2 regions of the Vagococcus carniphilus genome follow, and region 2 is predicted to be linked to the other one. Evidence: predicted binding sites of a transcription regulator. Region 2 holds the regulator's gene; the other holds the start of a gene.
The links. Region 2 encodes HrcA, which represses chaperone genes, less so after heat shock. Its sites were predicted from a motif close to TTAGCACTCNNNNNNNNNGAGTGCTAA; they were not measured.
Positions count from the first base shown of each region.

Region 1 (7,797 bases), 880 kb from region 2:
GTAGTAACACTATCGTTTCTTTTTTATCTCCATAAATTTGAATATTCATTTTTTGATCATTAACAGTTATCTTCTCACCTACTGGATCAATTTTTTTAGCTTCTCTTGCTAATTGAATTTTATTATTTATAAATATACCTAAAAAAATTAATACGATAATCCCTACTATAATAGTTAAAATGATTCCGATTCGCTTCATTACTTTTTTCATATTATGTTATCCTCTCTAATTGATTCATAATAACCATATAAACCTCATCACTTAATACATCCATCCCACTTTTTCTTAGAATAGTTTGGCTTGTTTTTAACTTCTGAATAAGCCTTTCTCCACTATCTGGAAATAAAGACTCTATAAACCATGTAGTCGTCAGCAAAATAACTATTTCAGACATCTCTTTTGATGATTCTACATTGATAGATCCATCCTGAGTACCTTCAAAAATAAACGTTTCAATCACAGGACCTAATCTCAAACAAATTTGTTGATTGTAAATAGCACTGAAAAGCGGCTCTTTTAATAATACTAGTGAATGACTCATTTCTTTTATTACTACTTCGTTAAACATTCCTTCTAATAAAAGTTGCTGAATTTTTTCTAATCCCGATATGTTTTTATTTTTAAACGCTTGAATTTTTTCATCACTTGGAATCAACTTGTTCGTAATTTCTATTAAAATATCAAACTTTGAATCAAAATGGTGATACACAGCTCCTCTAGTTAGACCGTCTAAATTAGCAACAATATCGCTAATCGATGTTTTTTCATAACCTTTGGTAGCAAAAAGAAGTGCTGCCTGTCGCAAAATTAATTCCTTAACCTCTTCTGCTGTATATTTTTTTTTCATAATTCCTCCTCAAAAAAACATTCAATCAGTATGTTTTTTAAAATATACTACTTTTTTACTTGAAAAGCAACAAAAAAAGACTGACTTGATTGTCAGCCTTTTCACCTCACTTATTAAAACTCTTCTAAAGCTAAAGATACTTCTTCCCACTGATTAAGTAAATCTTCTTGTTGTTTGAAACTTGAGGTTAACGTTTCATTTAATTTTTGTAAGGCTTCATGGTCTTCAAGATTTGCTGGTAACTCCATCTCTTTTTGAATAGATTCAATCGCCTCTTCCATCTCATGAAGTTCTTTTTCTAATTGCTCCACTTGACGTTCTAATGTTCTTTTTTCTTTTTGTTTTTGCTTATCCAGTTCGAAATTTTTCTTCGTCTCTGTTTTTACTTCAACTACTTCATCTGTTTCTTCATTAAGTAACTCTTTTAATTGCTCTTCTTCTAATTTCTTTTCCAAATAGTAATCGTAGTTACCATGATACAATTTACCACCTGTTTCTGATAACTCAAGAACACTAGTTGCAATTCGATTAATAAAGTAACGGTCATGAGAAACAAACAACAAAGTTCCTTCATAATCAATTAAAGCATTTTCTAATACTTCTTTACTATCAATATCCAAATGGTTTGTCGGCTCATCTAGAATTAAAAAATTATCTCGATTCATTGATAGTTTAGCAAGAGCCACACGAGCCTTTTCTCCCCCACTTAATAAGGGAATAGTTTTCTTCACATCTTCACCAGAAAATAAGAAGCTACCTAATACCGTTCTTATGTCTTTTTCTGATGTTGTTCGATGCTCAGACCACAGCTCTTCAAGTACACTTTGTTGTGAATTTAAATTGGCTTGTTCTTGGTCATAATAACCAATTGACACATGATGACCTACTTTAGATTTACCTTTAACAAAAGGAATATCGCCAATAATTGATTTTAGTAATGTAGATTTTCCAACACCATTTGGACCAACTAGGGCAATCGCTTCTTGTTTTCTAATTTGAAAATCAATTGGCTCGCATAAAACGGTTTGATTATAACCAACTGCAGCGTCTTCAACTTCTAATACTTCTCTACCTGATTGGCGTTCAATGCCAAAAAGAAAATGTGCAGATTTTTCATCTCCTTGAGGTCGTTCAATTCTATCCATCTTCTCTAGTTGTTTTCTACGACTTTGAGCTCTTTTAGTCGTTGAAGCTCGAACTAAATTTCGAGCAACAAAATCTTCTAGTTTTGAAATTTCAACTTGTTGCTTCTCGTATTCTTTCCATTCTCTTTCTAGTCGTTCAGCTTTTTGATCCAAATAGCGACTGTAGTTCCCCTTATAGTGACTCATTTTACGTCTACTTATTTCATAAACTTCTTCGACAATCTTATCTAAAAAGTAACGGTCATGGGAAACCATTAACAGAGCACCACGATAATTTTTTAAATAATTTTCTAACCAACTTAGTGTTTCAATATCTAAATGGTTAGTCGGCTCATCCAAAATAAGTAAATCTGGTTTTTCTAATAAGAGTTTAGCTAGTGCTAAGCGTGTCTTTTGCCCACCAGAAAGATTACTAATCAAATGATCTAAATAATCCTCCTCAAATCTAAAGCCATGTAAAACAGATTTAATTTCTGATTCGTAGCCGTATCCATTTAAATCATTAAATTCATGTTGTAAGCGATCATATTCTACTAAAACTTGTTGATATCTTTTTTCATCTGCTTGAATCTGTTCATCCGCAATTTGGCTTTCTAATTGTCTTAATCGTTTTTCCATTTTTTGAATAGGCTCAAAAACTGTCAGCATTTCTTCCCAAATTGTCTTAGTTGATTCTAGTCCTGTATGTTGATCTAAATAACCCATTGTTAAGTCTTTTGTCTTTGAGATAGTTCCTTTGTCTGGCTCTTCAATTCCTGCTAGGATTTTTAAAAGTGTCGATTTACCTGCACCATTACGACCAACTAAGGCTATTCGACTTCTATCTTGTACTTCTAATTGCATATTTTCAAACAAAACTTCGTCTCCAAATAGACGAGCGATTTGATTAGCTTGTAGTAAAATCATCTTGTCCTCCACCTTTGATATTCTTTGCTTAGTTTATCATATTTATTAGGACAATTCTTCGTTCAATTAGTAGAATCTACTCATTTTCTCGATTATTTGTAGGCGTTAAAATTGCAATTACTTCTTTCTAACGTTATCCTAGTAACGTGAAGTATATAACAATACAATAGGTTTTAAGCTAAGTGAGGGAAAAGCAATGAAAGAAACAACTATTCCAAAGGCAACGGCAAAACGTTTGCCTTTATATTATCGATATTTAAAATTTCTATTTGATTCAGGAAAGAACAAAGTGTCTTCAACTGAATTAAGTGAGGCTGTTAAAGTCGACAGCGCAACTATTCGTCGTGATTTTTCGTATTTTGGGGAATTAGGAAAACGCGGATACGGTTATGATGTTGAAAGCTTGATGAATTTCTTTGCTAAAACATTAAATGAAGACGAGTTAACTAACGTTGCCTTAGTCGGTGTTGGTAATTTAGGTCACGCCTTAATTAACTATCGTTTCCATCAAAGTGATAGCATCCGTATTAGTGCTGCTTTTGATGTGAAAGAAGATATCGTCGGCCGTATTTTAGACGGTGTACCTGTTTATTCATCTAATGAGATGTCAAAACAAATTAAAGAACAACATATTGAAGTAGCTATTTTAACTGTTCCAATTGAGTCTGCACAAGAAAATGCTGATAGACTTGTTGAAGCTGGTGTTCGAGGTATTATGAATTTCACTCCAGTTCGCATTAACGTTCCTGATTATGTTCAAGTTCAAAACGTAGACTTAACTAATGAAATGCAAACTTTAATTTACTTCTTATCTCACTATAAAGAAGACAAAGAAGATTAATATACAAAAATCACATTCCAATTAGAATGTGATTTTTTTTATTTTATAAATAAGAGTCTAACAATAACAACTAAAGTATTCATACCAGCATGTGTAATAATCGAAGTTAAAATAGAGCCTGTTTTTTGATACAAATAATAGAAAAACAAACCTAAACCACCATAAAGTAAGTAATGTCCATCTCCATGTAGAACCGAAAAAACAAGAGAACTAATTAAAGCTGATAATATAGTTGGTAGTTTTTGATTTAAAAAATTAATTAGACTAAATCGAAAGACGTATTCTTCCATAATAGGCCCTGCAATCGTAACAGCTATCATGAAAAATGGTGCTTTCTTTATTAAATCAGTCACGTCAGCTGTATTTTGCGAACCCACTGGTTGATTAAATAGCTGAATTTCAATTAACATAATAATGGTTTGTAAAAACCAGCTTAATAAAATTCCTAGTAGTCCTATTCCAATGACTTTCCCCCAACTAGTACGTTTTTCAGAAAGTGTATGCACCTTTGAGGTTTTTAAATAGATACCCGTAATAACAACGGCGCCTATTATATAAGCTCCTGCTGTAAGATTAGGTATTTGAGCTTTCGAAACTGGTAGAAGTGCAAAAAGATTAGGACTCATTAAAGCAGATAAAAAGAAGAAAGCCGTCCACAACATATTTTTATTTAAGCTCATAAAAGGGCCTCCTATCGTATTAGTTCCTTTATCATAACATATTAGAAAAAGTAACTAGCAAATTTCTTGCAAAAAAAATATATTATGGTTATTATGTAAGAGTAAGTTAGCACTCAGAACAAACGAGTGCTAACAATAGAAAAATTATCTTTTATTTGTGGAGGGATATCAATTGTTAAAACCATTAGGAGATCGCGTAATTATTGAAGTTAAAGAGGAAGAGGAAAAATCAGTTGGCGGAATCGTTCTAACTGCTGCTTCCAAAGAAAAATCTCAAACAGGTGTTGTAGTTGCTGTTGGCGACGGTCGTACCCTTGACAATGGGACTAAATTACCAGTCTCAGTAGAAATCAACCAAACAGTTATGTTTGAAAAATACACAGGGCAGGACGTAAAATTCGACGGTAAAGAATACCTTATCGTTCATGAAAAAGACATTATTGCAATCGTAGAATAAAATAAATTATGAGGTGAAAAGTAATCATGACAAAAGATATTAAATTTTCAGAAGACGCACGTAGTTCAATGATGCGTGGTGTTGATACATTAGCTGATATTGTAAAAGTAACATTAGGACCTAAAGGACGTAACGTTGTTTTAGACAAATCATTTGGCTCACCCCTTATTACTAATGACGGTGTGACTATCGCTAAAGAAGTTGAATTAGAAGATCGTTTTGAAAACATGGGAGCTCAATTAGTAGCTGAAGTTGCTTCAAAAACAAATGATATTGCAGGAGACGGAACAACAACTGCAACTGTTTTAACTCAAGCTATTGTGCGTGAAGGACTTAAAAACGTTACAGCTGGAGCAAACCCAATCGGAATTCGCCGCGGAATTGAATTAGCAACTAAAAAAGCTGTTGAAGAATTACATGCTATTTCTAAACAAGTAGACTCAAAAGAAGCTATCTCACAAGTTGCTGCTGTTTCTTCTGGTAGCGAAACTATCGGTGAATTAATCTCTGAAGCGATGGAAAAAGTTGGTAATGACGGTGTTATTACTATTGAAGAATCTAAAGGGATTGAAACTGAATTAGACGTAGTTGAAGGTATGCAATTTGACCGTGGCTACTTGTCACAATACATGGTAACTGATACAGATAAAATGGAAACTGTTTTAGAAAATCCTTATCTATTAATTACTGATAAGAAAATTTCAAACATCCAAGATATCTTACCTTTATTAGAACAAATCTTACAACAAGGTAAACCTTTATTAATTATTGCTGATGATGTTGATGGGGAAGCTTTACCAACATTAGTATTAAACAAAATTCGCGGAACATTTAATGTAGCTGCTGTTAAAGCTCCAGGATTTGGTGACCGTCGTAAAGAAATGTTAGAAGATATTGCTGTATTAACAGGCGCTACAGTTATTACAGACGAATTAGGTTTAGACATTAAAGAAACAACACTTGAAGCATTAGGTACTGCAAGTAAAGTTGTTGTTGATAAAGATACAACAACCATCGTTGAAGGTGGCGGAAATAAAGAAACAATTGAAAATCGCGTTGCTTTAATTCGTACTCAAATTGCTGAAACAACATCTGACTTTGACCGCGAAAAACTGCAGGAACGTTTAGCTAAATTAGCTGGCGGAGTTGCCGTGGTTAAAGTTGGTGCTGCAACAGAAACAGAACTAAAAGAATTAAAATTACGTATTGAAGATGCTTTAAACGCAACTCGTGCTGCTGTTGAAGAAGGAATCGTTTCAGGTGGTGGTACTGCCTTTGTTAACGTATTACCTAAAGTAGCTGAAGTTGAAGCTGAGGGCGATGAAGCAACTGGTGTTAATATCGTATTACGTGCTTTAGAAGAACCAGTTCGTCAAATTGCTGAAAATGCTGGTTTAGAAGGTTCTGTTATTGTTGATAAATTAAAACAAGCAGAATTAGGTACTGGATACAATGCTAAAACTGATGAATGGGTAAACATGATCGATACTGGTATTGTAGATCCAACTAAAGTAACTCGTTCAGCTCTACAAAACGCAGCAAGCGTTGCTGCATTGTTATTAACTACTGAAGGTGTTATTGCTGATAAACCTAGTAAAGACGCTCCTATGATGCCTGGTGGCGGAATGGATCCATCAATGATGGGCGGTATGATGTAAACTCTTTAAAAGACTTACATTGATATAAAAGAAACCACATGAGACTTTTCGTTTCATGTGGTTTTTTGATGCGAATTATGATGTTAAACATTTTAATTTGATAACTCACATTAATTAAAGTTAATATTTTTCTTTTTTATCAATCTCTTTATATTATCTTTTTGAATATTTAATGCTGGATTCTTCTTACTAACTGCATCAATATCTAACGTGTCATCATGTTCCCAAGCTACTTCCACATCGTTTGGCAAAGAATCAATCAAGTATTCCAAAGTATAAAGACAAGATTCCCCCCTACTTAATCCTGTGGACCCAGCAAGATTATTACTTGTTCCTTCACTTATTTTTTCAGCTCCTTTAAATAATTGATATTCAACGTGGTTAAATGAATCATTACCTGAATACTGTGTTTTAATTGTATACATACCTAAGACCTCTTTCATTTTTAATTTATATTAATATTAATTACTTAATGTTAATACCTCTTTTAATAAGTTCTTTCATTATTGCTGTTTGAATATCAGGATAAGTATATTCCGTAGGTTCTCTATCAAGAAAAATAACTTCTTCCATCTCATATTCTAACTCACTTGCAAGCATCTCTATTTCTGCCATAAATACTTGCCCATAATCTTCTAATCCGTCTTTTTCTACACCTAATATGAACAAAGGTTTAAGAGTAAATTTAGTAGCTCCCGTTTCCTCTGTTAGTTCTCTTCTGGCGCATTCTTCTATTGTTTCATTGGGTTCTTTATGACCTCCAGGTATTTCAAAAGTCGTTCTATCTTTATGGCGTACATAAACATTTTTTCCTTTATATTTAGCCACAATCATTGCGATAATTAATAATTCATCTTTCTTTTCTCCTAAATCATAACTATTTATTTTCATAACTTGCTCTCATTTCCTTTTGAATTTTTCTTTCAACTAATCTGTAAATCAACCTAAAAAGAAATAAATTGCATTCACAAGATCAGTTACTCCAATAACCATAATAGTAATGCCAAACATAATGAATGTGTTAAAAATTAATTTAGCCCTATTACTTTCTTGAAAATTCTTTATTTTTTTAAACGCATTGAAATTATAAACAAACAAACTACCATAATAAATAGTTACAAAAGTTCTTGGTGAATATTGCCCATAGCTTTTTTGATTGGTTCCTTTGTTATAAACACTTTGAAAATATAAAAATCCTTTATACCCAAAAATATTTAATCCAGCATCTAAAATAAATGCTAAGATAAGTAAACCAATACCAC
Region 1 covers NZ_CP060720.1:537,730-545,526, reverse strand. The annotation lists gene H9L18_RS02830 (alpha/beta fold hydrolase) at 1-211, opposite strand, end outside; gene H9L18_RS02825 (TetR/AcrR family transcriptional regulator) at 213-848, opposite strand; gene H9L18_RS02820 (ABC-F family ATP-binding cassette domain-containing protein) at 962-2,899, opposite strand; gene H9L18_RS02815 (redox-sensing transcriptional repressor Rex) at 3,096-3,740, shown strand; gene H9L18_RS02810 (CPBP family intramembrane glutamic endopeptidase) at 3,779-4,420, opposite strand; gene groES (co-chaperone GroES) at 4,593-4,877, shown strand; gene groL (chaperonin GroEL) at 4,904-6,535, shown strand; gene H9L18_RS02795 (hypothetical protein) at 6,646-6,960, opposite strand; gene H9L18_RS02790 (NUDIX hydrolase) at 7,001-7,426, opposite strand; gene H9L18_RS02785 (hypothetical protein) at 7,475-7,797, opposite strand, start outside.
Region 1: groES (co-chaperone GroES) is a predicted target of HrcA. The motif match lies at 4,527-4,553, and genes of this name have one in related genera.

Region 2 (7,797 bases):
CATTAAAATATCTAATCAATCTTTATTACCAGTTGGTGGTGTTTACGCTGTTAAAATTAAAGTAGCCAATCAATGGTACATGGGAATGTCTCAAATCGGTTATAATATAACATTTGAAAAAAATCGTCCAATGACAATCGAAGTGAATATTTTAGATTTTGATGAAGACATCTATGGCGAACATGTTTCAGTTCAGTGGTGTCATTACTTACGAAAAGAAATGAAATTTGATGGTGTAGAAGGCTTAATTGCCCAATTGAAAAAAGATGAAGAAGATACAAGAGAGTATTTTACTTATAAAGGAGTCTTATAATGACTTCAGCTTACATTCACATCCCTTTTTGTGAACACATCTGTTTTTATTGTGACTTCAATAAAGTATTTATTGAAGGGCAACCAGTAGATGACTATATAGAATCTTTAATAAAAGAAATTAGATTGACCAAGGCTAAATTTCCATCAGATAACACGGAAACCATTTATATTGGAGGAGGCACACCAACTTCTCTTTCTGCGAATCAATTGGATGTATTATTAAAAGGGGTTCGTGAGGAGTTACCTTTTAAAGATGGTGATGAATTTACAGTAGAAGCTAATCCTGGAGATTTGACTTTAGAAAAATTAAATGTGTTACAGAATTACGGTGTAAACCGAGTATCAATGGGCGTTCAATCTTTTAATGATAGACTTTTAAAAAAAATTGGGCGAAAACATTCTGCAAAAGATGTTTACGACACTATGAAAATTTTTGAAGCAGCTAATTTTGATAATATTAGTATTGATCTAATTTTCGCTTTGCCTAACCAAACAATTGAGGATTTTGAAGATACGCTAAATCAAGCTTTGTCTTTAGATTTACCGCATTATTCCATGTATTCTTTAATACTTGAGAATAAAACCATGTTTTATAATTGGGCAAGACAAGGGAGACTGCATTTGCCTGGCATTGATGTGGAAGGTGATATGTTTGAGCTGGCTATTGATAAGATGACAAAAGCAGGAAGACATCAATATGAAGTCAGTAATTTTGCTAAACCAGGAAAAGAAAGTCAACATAATTTAATTTACTGGAACAATGAACATTATTATGGACTTGGTGCTGGTGCTAGTGGCTATTTAGGAAATATACGCTATAAAAATCATGGGCCTATTCAACACTATTTAAAACCTCTTGAAAACGATGAATTGCCAACTATTACGATTGAAGAATTATCTATAGAAAATCAGATGGAAGAAGAAATGTTTTTAGGTTTAAGAAAAACAGAAGGCGTTTCAATCAAAAAGTTTGAACAAAAATTTAACCGTTCTTTAGACGCAGTTTATGGAAAAATAATACAACAATTAATAGAAGAAAAACTGATTAAAAAAGAAAATGGTTATGTTTCTTTAACAAGTAAAGGATTAATTCTTGGTAATGAAGTATTCAAAGAATTTTTAATCAATTAAAAAGCGACTGGATTTTTTTCCAGTCGCTTTTGTTTTTTTATTTATAAGAATACACCAATTGCAAGAAGAACAATTGAGACGATAATTGTCGCTACCATCAGTTTCCAAACGAATTTTAACCACTTATCAAAGGTTACATCAACCATTTCAAGAGAAGCTAAAACTAAACCAGTTGGAGCAACGTAAGAGATGATTCCTTGTCCCCAGTTATAAGCATCAATTACTAAAGCACGATCTACATTCACAACATCTGCTAGAGGTGCCATGATAGGCATAGAAAGAACCGCTAAACCAGATGAAGAAGGAATAAAGAATCCTAATAAAATATAGATGAAGTACATCATCGTTGTGAAGACAGGGCCATGCATACCTGACACACTGTTACTTAACCAATACATTAATGTATCACTGATCATTCCGTTTTCCATGATGATTGTTACACCACGAGCTAAACCGATGATTAAAGCAACACCTAGTAAATCACTTGCTCCTGTAACAAACTCACTAACAAATTCTTTTTCTTTTAAGCCAGAAAGTGCAGCAATGATAAAAGTGATTAATAAGAATAAAGAAGAAATTTCAACAAATAACCAACCTAATTCTTTTACACCGTATACCATTACACCAAAGCCAGCAGCAAAGATAATAAGCATTAATTTTTTACGTAAATCAAAAACAGGGATTTCTTCATCACTGTTAGATTTTAAGTATTTTTCTTCAAGTTCATCTTTTTGATCATATACTAATGATTCAGCTGGATTTTTTCTAACTCTCTCAGCATAACGAACTGTATACCAAATACTCATGATAGTACCAATGATTAACATAGCAAGTCTCAAACCAATACCGTCCGTAAAGTTGATACCTGCTGTATTACTAGCAATTACAATTGAAAAAGGATTAATTGTAGAAGCCAAGGTACCTATAGAACTACCAAGATAAATCGTGGCTATGGCAACTAACGCATCATAACCAGCTGCCATGAAAATTGGAATTAGTATTGGATAGAAAGCAATTGTTTCTTCAGCAAATCCAAAAGTTGTTCCTCCAATGGCGATTAGGGTCAAGGTTAAGATAATTAGCCATTTCTCCTTTCCTTGAAGCTTCCTGGATAGGGAATTCATACCAGCGTTAAAGGCTCCAGTTTTATTGATAACACCAATAATTCCTCCAAGAATTAAAACGAAGGTAATGATATCAATGGATTGAGCTAAACCTTGAACGGGAGCGCTCAAGAATTCTTTTAGCGCACTAAAAAGTGTTCTTTTTTCACGCTGTAACTCTTCATAAGAACCAGGGATAGCAACGGGTTTGTAAACATCACCGTTTGTAAACTTTTCAAGGTTTGTGTTTACTTTGTATTTGTCCAATGTTTTTTGTGTAGCAGGTTCTTTAGATGATTCTCCATCGGGCTGAGTAATAACAAACTCTTGATTCTCTGCTTCATAACCTAATGTGGCGTACTTACCGGCGGGAATAAAATAAGTTAATACAAGTACCAAAAAAAGAACAATCAAAATAACCGTGTACGCACTGGGAAAGCTAAACTTTTTTTTCATCGTTTTCCATCTCCTTTGTTTGATATCTTCTATTATATCGGATTCTAAGAAACAACTGGTGGAAAGAAAGAATATATTTAGAATAACATGTGAGTTTGTTAATCATATGAAACTAAAACATCATAAAGATTTAATGAAAACAAAGGTTAGCACTCGAGTGTAAAGAGTGCTAAAAATTTAAAGGTTTATTGTTGACAATTTTTTAGTAACTTGATATATTAATACATGTAGTTAGCACTTGCTTGTTAAGAGTGCTAAAAAAGAAGGTGATGATTGTGTTAAGTGAAAGACAACTGAATATATTGCATATGTTAGTCAAAATTTATACTGAAACGGGTGTACCAGTCAGTTCTAAAACTCTGATGAATCATGGTATCAATGCCAGCTCAGCTACAATAAGAAATGACTTAGCAAAACTGGAAGAATTCGAGTTGATTCAAAAGATGCATTCATCATCAGGGCGTGTTCCTTCTATTAAAGGATATCGTTTTTATGTGGATCATTTGATGACACCAGTTGAAATGACCAATCATGAAGTGATTAAGATTAGGCAAATGCTAAATCAACGCTACAATGCAACCAATGAAATCATTGAACAATCTGCCAAGATTTTATCTGACTTAACTAGTTATACGGCCTTTTCATTAGGTCCAGAAGTTAAGGAAAGAAAGTTAACAGGTTTTAGAATTGTTCCATTAAATAGAAATCAATTGATTGCCATTATTGTAACGGATCAAGGTTATGTAGAAAGCCAAGTCTTTTCTATTCCTAATGACATTTCATCAGAGGACATCGAAAAAATGATTCGAATTATCAATGATCGACTCGTTGGAGAAAATCTTTTAACGGTCTATCATAAACTAAGGACGGAAATACCTTTAGTCCTTCAGAAGTATTTCTCAAATTCGTCTAATGTATTATACTTGTTTGAGGAAGTCTTTAATCAAGCTTTTGATGATCAAATCTATATTAGCGGGGGGATGAATTTATTAAATTCAGAAGTCTTAACGGATGTAGCTGAATTTAAATCAATTTACTCTTTAATAAGTGATTCAGACAAATTAACTGAGATTTTATTACCTGATACAACAGGTATCGATATTAAAATAGGTGATGAAATTGAAAATGAATTACTGTTGAACATGAGCTTAATTACAGCTTCTTATGAGGTACCTGAGCATGGTAAAGGTGTTATTGCTCTTTTAGGACCAACCAGTATGTCCTATTCGAAACTACTAGGTTTAGTAAATGTATTTAAAGACGAATTATCGGGACATCTAGATTCTTATTATAGAAGTTTAGAAAGTCCATTAGAAAAATAGTGTTGGAAGGAGACGGATGATTTGAGTAAAAACGAAGAGATTGAAGAAATCGAAGAATTAGAAGAAACAACAGAAGAAGCTGTAGAAGAAATTTCAGTTGAAGAAACATTAAAACAAGAGTTGAGTGAGATGGAAGATAAATTCTTACGTGCTCAAGCTGAAATTGTTAACATGAGAAATCGCCATAATAAAGAACGCGAGGACTCTGCTAAGTATCGTGCACAAAATTTAGCAAAAGACTTGTTAACAGCATTAGATAACTTAGACCGTGCTTTGGAAATTGAAACAAATGATGAGCATGGCGAAAGTATGAAAAAAGGAATCGAAATGGTTAGAGAAGGCATGCTTCATGCATTTAAAGAAGCAGGAGTTGAAGAAATTGACTCTCTTGGACAAACATTCGATCCAAACAAACATCAAGCGGTTCAAACAATTCCGTTGTCAGAAGGTCAAGAGTCAGATGAGATTGTTCAAGTCTTACAAAAAGGCTACATTCTACATGATAGAATTTTAAGACCAGCAATGGTAATTGTTGCACAATAAATTAAAAATTAAAATCAAAGGGGATCATAAATATGAGTAAAATTATCGGTATTGACTTAGGAACTACAAACTCTGCTGTATCAGTATTAGAAGGTGGAGAAGCAAAAATTATTACAAACCCAGAAGGTAATAGAACAACACCATCTGTTGTATCATTTAAAAATGGCGAAATCCAAGTAGGGGAAGTTGCTAAACGTCAAGCAGTAACAAACCCAAATACAATCGGATCAATTAAACGTCATATTGGTGAAGTTGGCTTTAAAGAAGAAATCGAAGGAAAATCATATACACCTCAAGAAATTTCAGCAATGATTTTACAATACTTAAAAGGTTTTGCTGAAGATTACTTAGGCGAAAAAGTAGATAAAGCAGTTATTACTGTACCTGCTTACTTCAATGATGCACAACGTCAAGCAACAAAAGATGCTGGTAAAATTGCTGGTCTTGAAGTAGAACGTATTGTTAACGAACCAACTGCAGCTGCTTTAGCATATGGTTTAGACAAAACAGACAAAGAAGAAAAAGTTTTAGTATTTGACCTTGGTGGTGGTACATTTGACGTTTCTATCCTTGAATTGGGCGATGGGGTATTCGATGTATTATCTACAGCTGGAGATAACAACTTAGGTGGGGATGACTTTGACGAAAAAATCATCGCTCATTTAGTAGAAGCATTCAAGAAAGAAAATGGTATTGACTTATCTCAAGATAAAATGGCTGTTCAACGTTTGAAAGATGCAGCTGAAAAAGCTAAAAAAGATTTATCAGGTGTAACAAGTACTCAAATAAGCTTACCATTTATCACTGCTGGAGAAGCTGGACCTCTTCACTTAGAAATGAACTTAACTCGTGCGAAATTTGACGAATTAACTTCAGACTTAGTTGAAAGAACTAAAATTCCAGTACGTCAAGCAATCAAAGATGCTGGCATTTCAATTTCAGAAATTGATGAAGTTATCTTAGTTGGTGGATCTACTCGTATTCCTGCAGTTGTTGAAGCTGTAAGAAAAGAAACTAGTAAAGAACCAAACAAATCAGTAAACCCTGATGAAGTAGTAGCAATGGGAGCAGCAATCCAAGGTGGAGTTATCACTGGAGATGTTAAAGACGTTGTTCTTTTAGACGTAACACCATTATCATTAGGTATTGAAACTATGGGATCAGTATTTACTAAATTAATTGATCGTAATACAACAATTCCTACAAGTAAATCACAAGTATTCTCAACTGCAGCTGATAACCAACCAGCAGTAGACATTCACGTATTACAAGGTGAACGCCCAATGGCAACAGACAACAAAACATTAGGTCGTTTCCAATTAACTGATATTCCAGCAGCACCACGTGGAATTCCTCAAATCGAAGTAACATTTGATATTGATAAAAATGGTATTGTAAACGTAAGTGCTAAAGATTTAGGTACTCAAAAAGAACAAACTATTACAATCAAATCATCTTCAGGTTTAACTGATGAAGAAATTGAAAAAATGGTTAAAGATGCAGAAGCAAATGCAGAAGCGGATAAAGAACGTAAAGAAGAAGTAGATTTAAGAAATGATATCGATGCTTTATTATTCTCAGTTGATAAAACTTTAGGAGAATTAGAAGGTAAAGTAGACGAAGAAGAAGTTAAAAAAGCAGAAGTAGCTCGTGATGAATTAAAAGCAGCTGTTGAAGCTAATAACTTAGAAGACATGAAAGCTAAGCGCGATGAATTAAACGAAATCGTTCAAGCTTTAACTGTTAAATTATATGAACAAGCAGCTCAACAAGCTCAAGCTGAAAACCCAGAAGCAGCAGCTGGTGGCGCTGATGATGTTGTTGATGCAGATTTTGAAGAAATCAACGACGACGAAAACAAATAAAGAATGAACTTTAGAAAAAGCCAAAGCGTTGAGCTTTAGGCTTTTTCTCTTCATAATAAAAATTAGGTTTCAGAGACATCTGATTTGTGTTATGATTTAGTGGATTCTGATAGTAGAAAAGATGGAGGGTTACGTAAAATGGCCAAAAGAGATTATTATGAAGTCTTAGGTGTTGAAAAAACAGCGACAGATGATGAATTAAAAAAAGCCTATCGTAAATTATCAAAAAAATACCATCCAGATATTAACAAAGAGCCAGATGCAGAAGATAAGTTTAAAGAGATATCCGAAGCCTTCGAAGTGTTGAGTGATTCTCAAAAACGTGCTGCCTATGATCAGTATGGTCATGCAAGTACTGACCCTAACTTTGGGGCCGGTGGCTTTGGTGGCGGAGGTAGCTTCGGTGGGTTTGAAGATATCTTTGAGTCATTCTTTGGTGGTGGATCTGGTAGAAGTTCTAATCCAAATGCACCAAGACAAGGTGCTGATTTACAATATACGTTGGATTTAACGTTTAATGAAGCAATTTTTGGCTTGGAAAAAAATATTCGTTATAACCGTGAAGATGATTGTACAACATGTAACGGAACAGGTGCTAAACCTGGTACTCAACCTGAAACATGTAGTAAATGTCATGGCTCAGGTACAATCAATGTGGAAAGACAAACACCACTTGGTCGAATGATGAGTCGTCAAGCCTGTGATGAATGTAATGGAACAGGTAAAACAATTAAGGAAAAATGTACAACATGTCATGGTGAAGGTCGAATGGTTAAATCTCATTCTGTTAAGGTTAACGTACCAGCCGGTGTAGAAGACGGACAACAAATGCGTTTAGCAGGACAAGGTGAAGCAGGATTTAATGGCGGACCTTATGGCGATTTATATGTGGTTTTCCGTGTAGAAGAAAGTCCAATCTTTGAACGTGAAGGCTCAGAAATTTATTATGAACAGACTGTTTCTTTTGTTCAAGCAGCACTAGGTGATGAAATTGAAGTTCCAACTGTTCATGGTAGAGTTAAGTTAAAAATACCAGCAGGAACTCAAACAGGTACTTCCTTT
Region 2 covers NZ_CP060720.1:1,419,892-1,427,688, forward strand. The annotation lists gene ribF (riboflavin biosynthesis protein RibF) at 1-313, shown strand, start outside; gene hemW (radical SAM family heme chaperone HemW) at 313-1,446, shown strand; gene H9L18_RS07030 (YfcC family protein) at 1,488-3,005, opposite strand; gene hrcA (heat-inducible transcriptional repressor HrcA) at 3,281-4,327, shown strand; gene grpE (nucleotide exchange factor GrpE) at 4,349-4,870, shown strand; gene dnaK (molecular chaperone DnaK) at 4,903-6,735, shown strand; gene dnaJ (molecular chaperone DnaJ) at 6,874-7,797, shown strand, end outside.